DNA from 3 places in the Psychromonas sp. MME2 genome. Region 3 is predicted to be linked to each of the others. Evidence: predicted binding sites of a transcription regulator. Region 3 holds the regulator's gene; each other region holds the start of a gene.
What was found. The regulator ArgR, encoded in region 3, controls arginine synthesis, uptake and breakdown. The targets are predictions, from matches to a motif close to ANTGAATANNTATTCANT.

Region 1: a site for ArgR is predicted at 2,126-2,143, ahead of argC (N-acetyl-gamma-glutamyl-phosphate reductase). Genes of this name have one in related genera too.
Region 2: a site for ArgR is predicted at 1,345-1,362, ahead of AB1A03_RS04115 (oxaloacetate decarboxylase subunit gamma). Genes of this name have one in related genera too.

The regions. Positions count from the first base shown of each region.
Region 1 is NZ_JBEWXI010000002.1:9,333-12,590, forward strand. Features, by position in the region: gene AB1A03_RS00310 (ornithine carbamoyltransferase) at 1-214, opposite strand, end outside; gene argB (acetylglutamate kinase) at 234-1,013, opposite strand; gene argC (N-acetyl-gamma-glutamyl-phosphate reductase) at 1,028-2,041, opposite strand; gene AB1A03_RS00325 (HAMP domain-containing protein) at 2,432-3,258, shown strand, end outside.
Region 2 is NZ_JBEWXI010000002.1:820,033-823,290, reverse strand. Features, by position in the region: gene oadA (sodium-extruding oxaloacetate decarboxylase subunit alpha) at 1-1,014, opposite strand, end outside; gene AB1A03_RS04115 (oxaloacetate decarboxylase subunit gamma) at 1,043-1,294, opposite strand; gene AB1A03_RS04110 (sugar phosphate isomerase/epimerase family protein) at 1,944-2,675, opposite strand; tRNA gene AB1A03_RS04105 (tRNA-Arg) at 3,034-3,110, opposite strand; tRNA gene AB1A03_RS04100 (tRNA-Arg) at 3,188-3,258, opposite strand, start outside.
Region 3 is NZ_JBEWXI010000014.1:20,676-23,933, forward strand. Features, by position in the region: gene AB1A03_RS14730 (lactonase family protein) at 1-533, shown strand, start outside; gene AB1A03_RS14735 (type IV pilin protein) at 596-994, opposite strand; gene argR (transcriptional regulator ArgR) at 1,107-1,559, opposite strand; gene mdh (malate dehydrogenase) at 1,921-2,865, shown strand; partial or broken gene AB1A03_RS14750 (CBS domain-containing protein) at 2,944-3,258, shown strand, end outside.

The DNA of each region.
Region 1 (3,258 bases), on a different contig from region 3:
GGTCTAAGTAGACAACATGCCCCCCTAATTTATTGACACCAATATCAAAGGTAACACGCGTTCGCAATGATTGTTTTTCAAATAACGTCACCACACTTTTGCCAGCTAATGCTTGATGATATTTAGCAGGATTTGCTTTTAACTCTTTGCCTAATGCAATCAGATCCAATGCCTGTTGCTGCGTCATTTCCATACCTGTTAATAAATCTTTCATCGCTTTACTCTCTACTTAACTACTTTTGTTCCACGGCTTGCCCTGCAAGCAATGACACTAAATTTTCAGGATTCTTCCAACTAGCCAACATAACATAACCTAGTTTATCTGCTGCCTGTAGCGCAGCTTGCACTTTCACAACCATACCGTCTTTGATTACTTCATCGGCGATAAGTGTATCAGCTAATTGTGTATTTAGCTCAGCTATGACCTGTTTATTCTCATCCCATACGCCATCGACATCGGACAAGAATACTAATTCGGCACCAATCAATTCACATATAGCAATGGCAGCTTGATCTGCATTAACATTATATAAGCGGCCATCATCACCAATTCCAATAGATGATATAACTGGTAAATGTCCTGCAGCTAATAAGCCATTTATTAAGGTTGGGTTGTTAGCACTGCAGACACCAACGGCTCCTAGTTCAGGATCGAGCTGCGTCACTTTGCAACTAAAACCATCGGCAAGCGAAAGCCCAACCGCCGAAAGCCCAGACTGTAGCGCCTGCGCCATTAGCAATTTATTAGATGTTCCAGCTAATGCTCCGGCAACATAAGGTATTTGCTCGAAGGGCGTTATGCGTAAACCATTTTTTTTTTCACTAACGATGTTCATTTTGCGCAATACATCTTCAACAATAACGCCGCCTCCGTGCACTAATAACAAAGGACGCTGTTGATCTTGTAAATAGACGGTTAAAGCTGAAAATAAATTAGCTAAGGCCTGTTGGTTTTCAAGCACAGCACCACCCAATTTTATCAGTAATGGCTGTGTAGACAAAGGTTGAGTCATTTTTATTATTCCACTTAAATAAGAGACGTTGTCATGGCAAATCCAAAACGTATATTAATACATTGTATCGCCTGCGACGAAGCACCTTTCAATAAATTGTCAATTGCGCTAAACACGACCAGATCGTTACCATCTACAGCCCATCCCAAGTCACAAAAAGGAGTATTAACAACATTTTTTAATGCAGGATATTTACCATGAGGCATCAAACGAACAATTTCTTTATCTGCATAAGCGTCGTGATATGCTTGATCAACCTGAGCGTTGCTCACCCCTTCTTTGAGCTGCACATTGATACTTGCTAAAATACCACGCTTGAAACTACCTAAATGCGGAGTAAATACAACAGGAGTTCCTAGATGTTGATCTATTTCGGGTTTATGGCGGTGATTGAATACACCATATGGCTGTAAACTTACTTCACAAAAACTACTCGCTATACTCGCTTTTCTACCTGCGCCACTTACCCCACTGGTTGCATTAATGGTTGGTTTGCAACCTTCTTTAATTAACCCAGCTTCAAATAATGGCTTAAGTGCCGTTAACGATGCAGTGGTATAACAACCAGGTACGGCAATTAAATCTGTTTTTTTAATTGCGGCGACATTCCATTCAGCTAGACCATAAACAGCTTTATCTAACAAATCTGGGTATTGATGAGTAAATCCGTAATACTTATCATAAAAACCAGAGCTTTGGACTCGGAATGCACCGGAAAGATCGAAAACCACGGTATTTTGTTCAAGAAAAAGAGCTGCCAAATCATGACTTACTTCATGTGCAGTCGCTAAAATGACAATATCAATACCCGCACAAATAGTGGCAACATTATCACTTGCAAGCGGCTGTAATGGTAAATCAACAACACCTAGTAAGTTTCCATAAAGGTCTGATATTTTTTTTCCTTTATCGAGACTATTCTCTGAAACATATAAGCCACTTAATTCAATATATTTATGACGAGTTAAAAAAAGAGCCAATTCAGCGCCAGTATAACCACTTGCACCAACTACAATTGCTTTTAACATAGGGAGTCCCTGTTTCATCTGCTCAATAAAAATAGAGAGCCCCATTTTGGCACTCTCCGTAGTATGAAGGGCATTCTAATAAGTTCTGAGTATTTATTCAATATTTATGAATAATTATATAAATGAATTTAACCAGCACAGAGCGAAAACAGAATATTTACAAATTACCTCTATCAGGTGCAAAGTATGTGTTATTAAAAATAAAAATAAGCAAACATGTATAAATTTATTACTTTTGTTAAGTTAGCTCACAAAAAGCTATTTATTAATATAAATTGTACGCCATAACCTGCCAGTTCTTAGTAAGATGTGCAAAAAATTATTGGCAGCAACAAAAACAATAATTATATTTAGTTACATTCATTTTCATTCAAAGGGAATTCAACACAAATGTTAATCAAACAAAAATTAAGAGCCTCTACTCTTGTAACAGCAGTCAGTATGCTAGCTATGCTATTGCTAATGACCTTCGCTGCCACATCCTTTAAACAGGATATTGTCCTAACAGAAAATATCGGCAAAATTGAAACCAGCATTTGGAAATTAAGAACACACGAAAAGGACTTTTTAGTCAGTAAAAAAAATGAATATTATGAAACCTTCAACAACGAAATATTGGCATTACAAACACAAATCAACAAATTGGATTATGACCTGAGAAACATTAACCGCTCAAGTGAAGAACCGTTGCGATTAGGTAAATTACTCAATGAATACCAAAATATCTTCATTGAAGTATTTAATACACAAAAACGTATAGGATTTGATTCACAAAGTGGTTTCTATGGTCAACTTAGAGAGACAGCACATACGGCAGAGGTCGAGATTGGTGACTCAGTGATGTTTCATAAAATGATGCTGAATGTTCGCAACAGTGAAAAAAATTACATGCTACTGCTTGACGATAAATATATCGATATCTTTACTGAAGACTTTGATAACTTTTATGCTGACGTGAAAAAAAGTTACTTAGTAACACCGCAAAAAAATGCGATTTTAAGTGCCCTTGATGCATATAAAAATGCGTTTATGTCATTAATAGCAGCACAACAACAATTAGGTTATAACGACAACGATGGTTTACGAAAAAAATTAAATGAAACAGTATCAAAAATTAGCATAGTGCAAGCAAGTCTAGTAACAACAATTAATGATGTGATCACTGATTATATAGATTCCATGAAACAGATGACCTATATCTTGTTCGCCGTTGCTTT
Region 2 (3,258 bases), on a different contig from region 3:
AACCAAGGGAATATAACCCAGATCTTTACGTACAACGGTGATCTCTTTTAATACGTCATCCATCTTATCTGCAGCACCTTGCTGCTTAAGTTGGCTTTCCATATTTGTCAGCATACCGCCAGGAACTTGAGCGATTAAAATACGTGGGTCAACGCCTTTTAATTCCCCTTCAAATTTCACATATTTTTTACGTACTTCTCGGAAATATGATGATATTTCAGCTAATTGAGGAAGGTTAAGTCCGGTATCTCGCTCTGTCCCTTCAACAATTGAAACAAGTGTTTCCGTTGGCGAATGGCCATAGGTCATACTCATTGAAGAAATTGCAGAATCGATAATATCAATACCCGCATCAATCGCTTTTTGCTGTGTAGCAAGACTTAATCCCGTCGTTGCATGACAATGCAACGCCAGTGGTATATTGGTACTCGCTTTAATTTTTGTAATTAGCTCTTCTGCTTCATATGGCTTTAACAGACCCGCCATATCTTTAATACATATAGAATGGCTGCCCATATCTTCAAGGCGTTTCGCCATATCAACCCAGTTATCAATAGTATGAACAGGGCTGGTTGTGTAAGAAATTGTACCTTGTGCATGCGCGCCAATTTTAACGGCAGACTTAATCGCAGTTTCAAAATTACGAACATCATTCATCGCGTCAAAGATACGAAACACATCGACGCCATTTTTATGTGCTCGTTCGACAAATTTTTCAACAACATCATCGGCATAGTGACGGTAACCTAATAGATTTTGACCGCGTAATAACATTTGCTGTGGCGTGTTTGGCATGGCCGCTTTTAATGCGCGGATACGATCCCATGGATCTTCACCTAAATAACGAATACACGAATCAAATGTTGCACCGCCCCAAGTCTCTAAAGACCAGTACCCCATTTTGTCTAATTTTTCTGCAATCGGTAGCATATCATCGATACGCATTCGGGTTGCAAACAATGATTGGTGCGCATCACGCAGCACCACTTCTGTTATTGCTAAAGGCTTCGCCATTTTCACGTTCTCCATAGTTCATATTCCTTTATTGTGCAGTTGATTTGCGATATTGCTGCACAGCCGTAGTCATTGCTGCAATTAATTGAGGGCTAATTTGCGTATTGGCAGCGGTATTGTTACCACCTTGCACGGCCTTTTTCGTCACGGGCAGATCTGCGGGCGTATATTTTGCCATCAAGCTAACGACAACCATCAATAAACCTAAAAACAGAAACACAAAGCCCATACCTAAGCCCATTAACACTAATGCTTCTAATAATGACTCAGTAACATCCATAGTAATTATCCTTTTTGTACATAATAAATGCCTGTTAACAAACAGAGGTGAATGAATAATTATTCACACTTCCTCTACAATATCACCTGCAATAAAGGGTGAATAAAAAAGCTAACTCACCACTTTTAGGCTAAAAAAGCCTAATAAACATACCTTAACCTCTTAATAACCCTATAAAAAATAAGAATTAAGAAATTAAACTGAGTTTCAAAAACAAATTATCATACGGGATTTTCTATTAAATTGGAAGTATAGATAAAACAGCCTCAAAGAGCTTAAAACATTAACAATTACAAGCTTTTTTAAAGCTAATGATTACTTTGAAAAAAGCAAATTTATGTTGTAATTAGGTGATGATTGTCACGAATAAAGATCAGACATTAGTAGACATGGAGAATATTATTGAGACACAAAAAAACAAAACAAGTATGCAATAAAAACAAATAAATATTCACCATTCAATTTTACTAATAATCTATAAAAGGAAAAATAGTGCCGAGATGCGAGGCAAAAATTTGCAGCATAGTTATTCTACATCGAGATTTTATAACAAAGCAGATTGGTGCTATTTTTCTTCACCTACGGGGTGCTAGCTCAAAACCAGTTCTGCGTGGTAATTCCCCTCGTGCAATATATCCACTAATTGATATTAACAAATATGATTCGCACGTAAAAAACGCTCACTCCTTGCAAAATATTGATAAGCATTATCCGTTGGTTCAAACTCGACCATCAACCACTGCAAATCGCTCAGTAAGTCAAAAGTCTTCATTATCTGAAGAAGCTTAACCTCCCCCTCACCTAACGCAACAGATCGCCCCTGAGCAAAATCTCTTAGGTGTAAATATGAAATCCTACTCGCATGCTCTTTTAAAAAGAGAACGGGATCGATTCCCGTTAAATGCAACCAACCGATATCGACACATAATCCCACATTGGTAATATCTAACTCCTTATTAAGAATATCAAAGGGGGTGATATCATTACGCGTCGACTTTAAAAATTCAAAGTCATGATTATGATAATGCACCTTAACACCCGCAACCTTAAATTCTTCTGCCGCCTTGTTAATAATGGAGCATGTCGCGCTAAAATTTTCTAAACTACAATCATGCCAACCTAATGGACCAGAAACGCATAAATTAGCACAATCATGGCGGTCCAAATAGTCGAGAAGTTCAACATAGTTTAACAGCCCCTCTGAGCCGATATGCAAGGCAGAACATGTTAAATCGTACTCATTTAATAATGAAGAAGCTTCAAGTACAAAAGGCATTTCCACAGCTTGATAACCGATATCAGCAATAGCCTTAAACACTTTTTCCGGCCTCATTTTCAACTCTTCTTCTTTAAAGCCATATAACTGCGCACCTAAATTCATTAAATTTCCTTATCAAAAGAGAACCATTTGCGCCAAACCGATGAATGACTCATACCTATTCGCATAATAGGATGGTCATGGCTTGCAGGGAAAAAGGATGGAGAGCAAGGCGCATCATTGAATAATTAAGTATGTGATCTAAATTTTGCGCAGGAAAAATGGCTTAATTTGAGGCGTAAGTTGACACAAATGGTTGTTCCCTTTGCGAAACTTACAACAAAAAAGTAAGTTATTTTAACCAGTAAAATAGATCAGCTATTTATTCCGATTGGTATTATTATAGGATGCGCCATTACGTGTAGCAAATTGAAATGTTAGCAAAGGGGATTAATAGGGGTTGGTGTGGCAAAAGAAAATATGGTGCGGGTGAAGGGATTCGAACCCCTGACCGCCTGGTTCGTAGCCAGGTACTCTATCCAGCTGAGCTACACCCGCATGGTGCATAATATTAATGGGATTAATATTATTGAGCTCTGTAAACAAAAAAACTTACCGAAGTAAGCTTATAAGAATGGTGCGGGTGAAGGGATTCGAACCCCTGACCGCCTGGTTCGTAGCCAGGTACTCTATCCAGCTGAGCTAC
Region 3 (3,258 bases):
AGCTGAATGAAGTATTTTGTGCGTATTTACCTGCTGGTTCAGGACCACGTCATTTTACCTTTAATGCGTTGGGCGATAAATTATATTTAGGTAATGAGCTGAGCTCTGAAGTTAGTGTCTTCAATTTTAATCAAACGACTGGCGAACTAGTGCATATTCAGTCTATTAGCAGTTTGCCACAGGCAAACAAGCCATTAAGCGGAGAATCACAAGGTAGCTTGGAAAATTCTATTGCTGAAGTGGCATTAAGTCTGGATGGGCGGTATCTGTACGTCAGTAATCGTGGCCATGATAGTATTGCCATTTACAGCGTTAAACAAAGTAATGGATTATTGACCGCGCTTACGTTTACCCCTTCTGGTGGATTATTTCCGCGTCACTTTGCGCTATCGCCAGATCAACAATGGTTATTAGTTGCGCATCAGAAAAGCGATTACTTAATTGTTTTTAAACGTGATAATGAAAGTGGTTTCTTAACAAAAACGGATGAAAAGTTGGCGGTTAAACATGCTGTTTGTGTTTGTTTCTTATAAAAAATGCCAGCAAGTTAGTATTCACAGTAGGAAATTTTTAACTATTATTTTTATTTGATTTATCACCAACACTGCTCATTTGGGGTGCTGCCATCGCTAGTGTGGCTGCTATTTTGATCGACATATAATGTTTTACAGGCTGTTTCATCATCGGCCTGCGACGTGCCCATTTTGGCTGTCGCTTTGATGAGGTAGGTGGATGCGCTGGCAGAGAGAGTGGTAAAGTTATAATAGTGATTATCTAATAAGCCTAGTTCACTCTTATCAACGCTATAGGTTGGATTTAAAATATGTAGGCTGCTTTGTTTTAATTGCGCTTTAATTAACACTGCCTGTGCATCACTTCGACGCATTGTGATTAAGTAGGAAAGGTAAGATGGATAGGTAATACTTGCCAGCAGAGCAATAATAGCAATGACTATCAGTAACTCAATGAGTGTAAAAGCGGCTATCTTTTTCAATATCATTTTCTCTGTGCAATGCCATTAATCCATTAATAGTAGATTAATTTTACGATGCTGCTAGAGGGGTGAAGAAGTGGCCTTTTTGCAAAGGCGCACTCCTTCGGGACTATTATTGAAATAATTGCTTGATTACATTTAAGGTGTTATTAATTTTTTTACTGCTTGTTGGGGTAATAAAAACGGTATCATCGCCTGCAATGGTGCCAAGAATACCTTCGGCTTTGCCTATCGAGTCAAGTAGGCGGGCAATCAGTTGCGCAGCGCCTGGGCTTGTGCGGATAACTATTAGGCTATCGTTGCGATCAATATCTACCACCAGATTTTTTAATGGACTAGTCGTTGTTGGGATACCAAGCTCGGAAGGTAAGCAATAAACCATCTCTTTTTTGGCATTTCGTGTACGAATCGCCCCTGATTTACTTAACATTCTAGAAACTTTGGACTGATTAATATTGTGAAAACCAGCTTCCTGTAATGCCTCTACTATCTCTCCTTGCGAGCTGAGGCGTTCTTTTTTTAATAATGCCTTGAAGAAGTCCATTAGTTCTGTTGGTTGTGTCATATTAAAAATACTCTAATTTAGAACTTGTGCAAATTGCACTGCCAATGATAATCGATATTGGCTAATTATCAATAACTAAATAATCTAAAAAAATGCATAAATATTCGTTTTTCAATTATTACAATAGAATTATCAAGGACTCAACGGATCCATTTTATATAAAGCATAATGGGGAGCTAAATGGTTGTTATGCGTTAATTCAAGGGGGAAGGTGAATACAAAAATATGTGTTAAATCACTTAAATTTTGCTGATTACCCCAATTAACTTTACATCGCTCACAATCACTTAACATTTCCAGCACAATCGACTAAGTTGAAGTAATATTAATGGCAATGATATTATAAATCGGAGGTTGTTTTATGAAGGTTGCTGTTCTAGGTGCTGCTGGTGGTATTGGCCAAGCATTGGCTTTACTGCTTAAACTTGATTTACCTGAAAATTCATTATTATCACTTTATGATGTTGCGCCAGTTACACCGGGGGTTGCTAAAGATTTAAGTCATATTCCTACCAGTGTTTATGTCGATGGCTATGCCGGAGATGATCCTACGCCAGCTTTACAAGGTGCCGATGTTGTTCTTATTTCTGCGGGTGTTGCCCGTAAGCCGGGTATGGACCGTTCCGATCTGTTTAATATTAATGCTGGTATTATTGAAACTTTAGTGACAAAAATTGCTCAAGTCTGCCCAATGGCATGCATTGGAATTATTACTAATCCTGTTAATACCACCGTTGCCATCGCAGCCGAAGTACTGAAAAAAGCAGGGGTTTATGATAAAAACAAGTTATTTGGCATCACTACCTTAGATGTGATTCGTGCCGAAGATTTTGTTGCTGAGAAAAAAGGCTTACCAGCAGAGCATGTTCGAGTTAATGTTATTGGTGGTCACAGTGGTACCACCATTTTACCTGTTTTATCGCAAGTGCAGGGAGTTACGTTTACTGAACAAGAGGTCGTTGAGCTTACCGAGCGAATTCAAAACGCAGGTACGGAAGTGGTTGAAGCAAAAGCGGGAGGAGGGTCTGCAACCCTTTCCATGGCGCGTGCAGCATCAATATTTGGTATCAACCTTGTAAAAGCTTTGTTAGGTAAACAGGGGATTATTCAGAATGCTTATGTTGATGGTGGTAATAGCTGTTCGCCATTTTTTACGCAACCATTGTTGTTGGGTAAAAATGGTATAGATTGCGTTTTGCCCTTTGGTGATTTAAGTCCATTTGAAGATCAGAAAAAACAAGAAATGTTAGCCGTCTTGCATGCTGATATTCAAAAGGGCGTTGATTTCATAAAAAATAAACCTTAATTTAACGTAAGTACTTAAGTTTATGTGTAGAGCCAGTTGATACTGGCTTTTTTAATTAGTTCAATTGAAGAGCATGATATGAAAGTGTGTGACATGATGACAACTCGTGTGGTGACCGTTGATATGGACGATAGGTTAACCGTTGTCAAAGAAATTTTAGATCACGGTGTATTTCATCATTTACTCGTTGTCGAAGATAATCAACTTCAGGGCATTATTAGTGAGCATGACTTATTGCGTTGTCTGAGCCCTTTTTTGGGAACCGATGCTGAGTCTACGCGTGATACTGCTACGATCAATCAACGTGCACATCAGATAATGACTCGTTCCATTGGTTATTGCGCCGCAATGCACTGTTAGTGATGCATTAATGATTATGTTGAATAACAATAT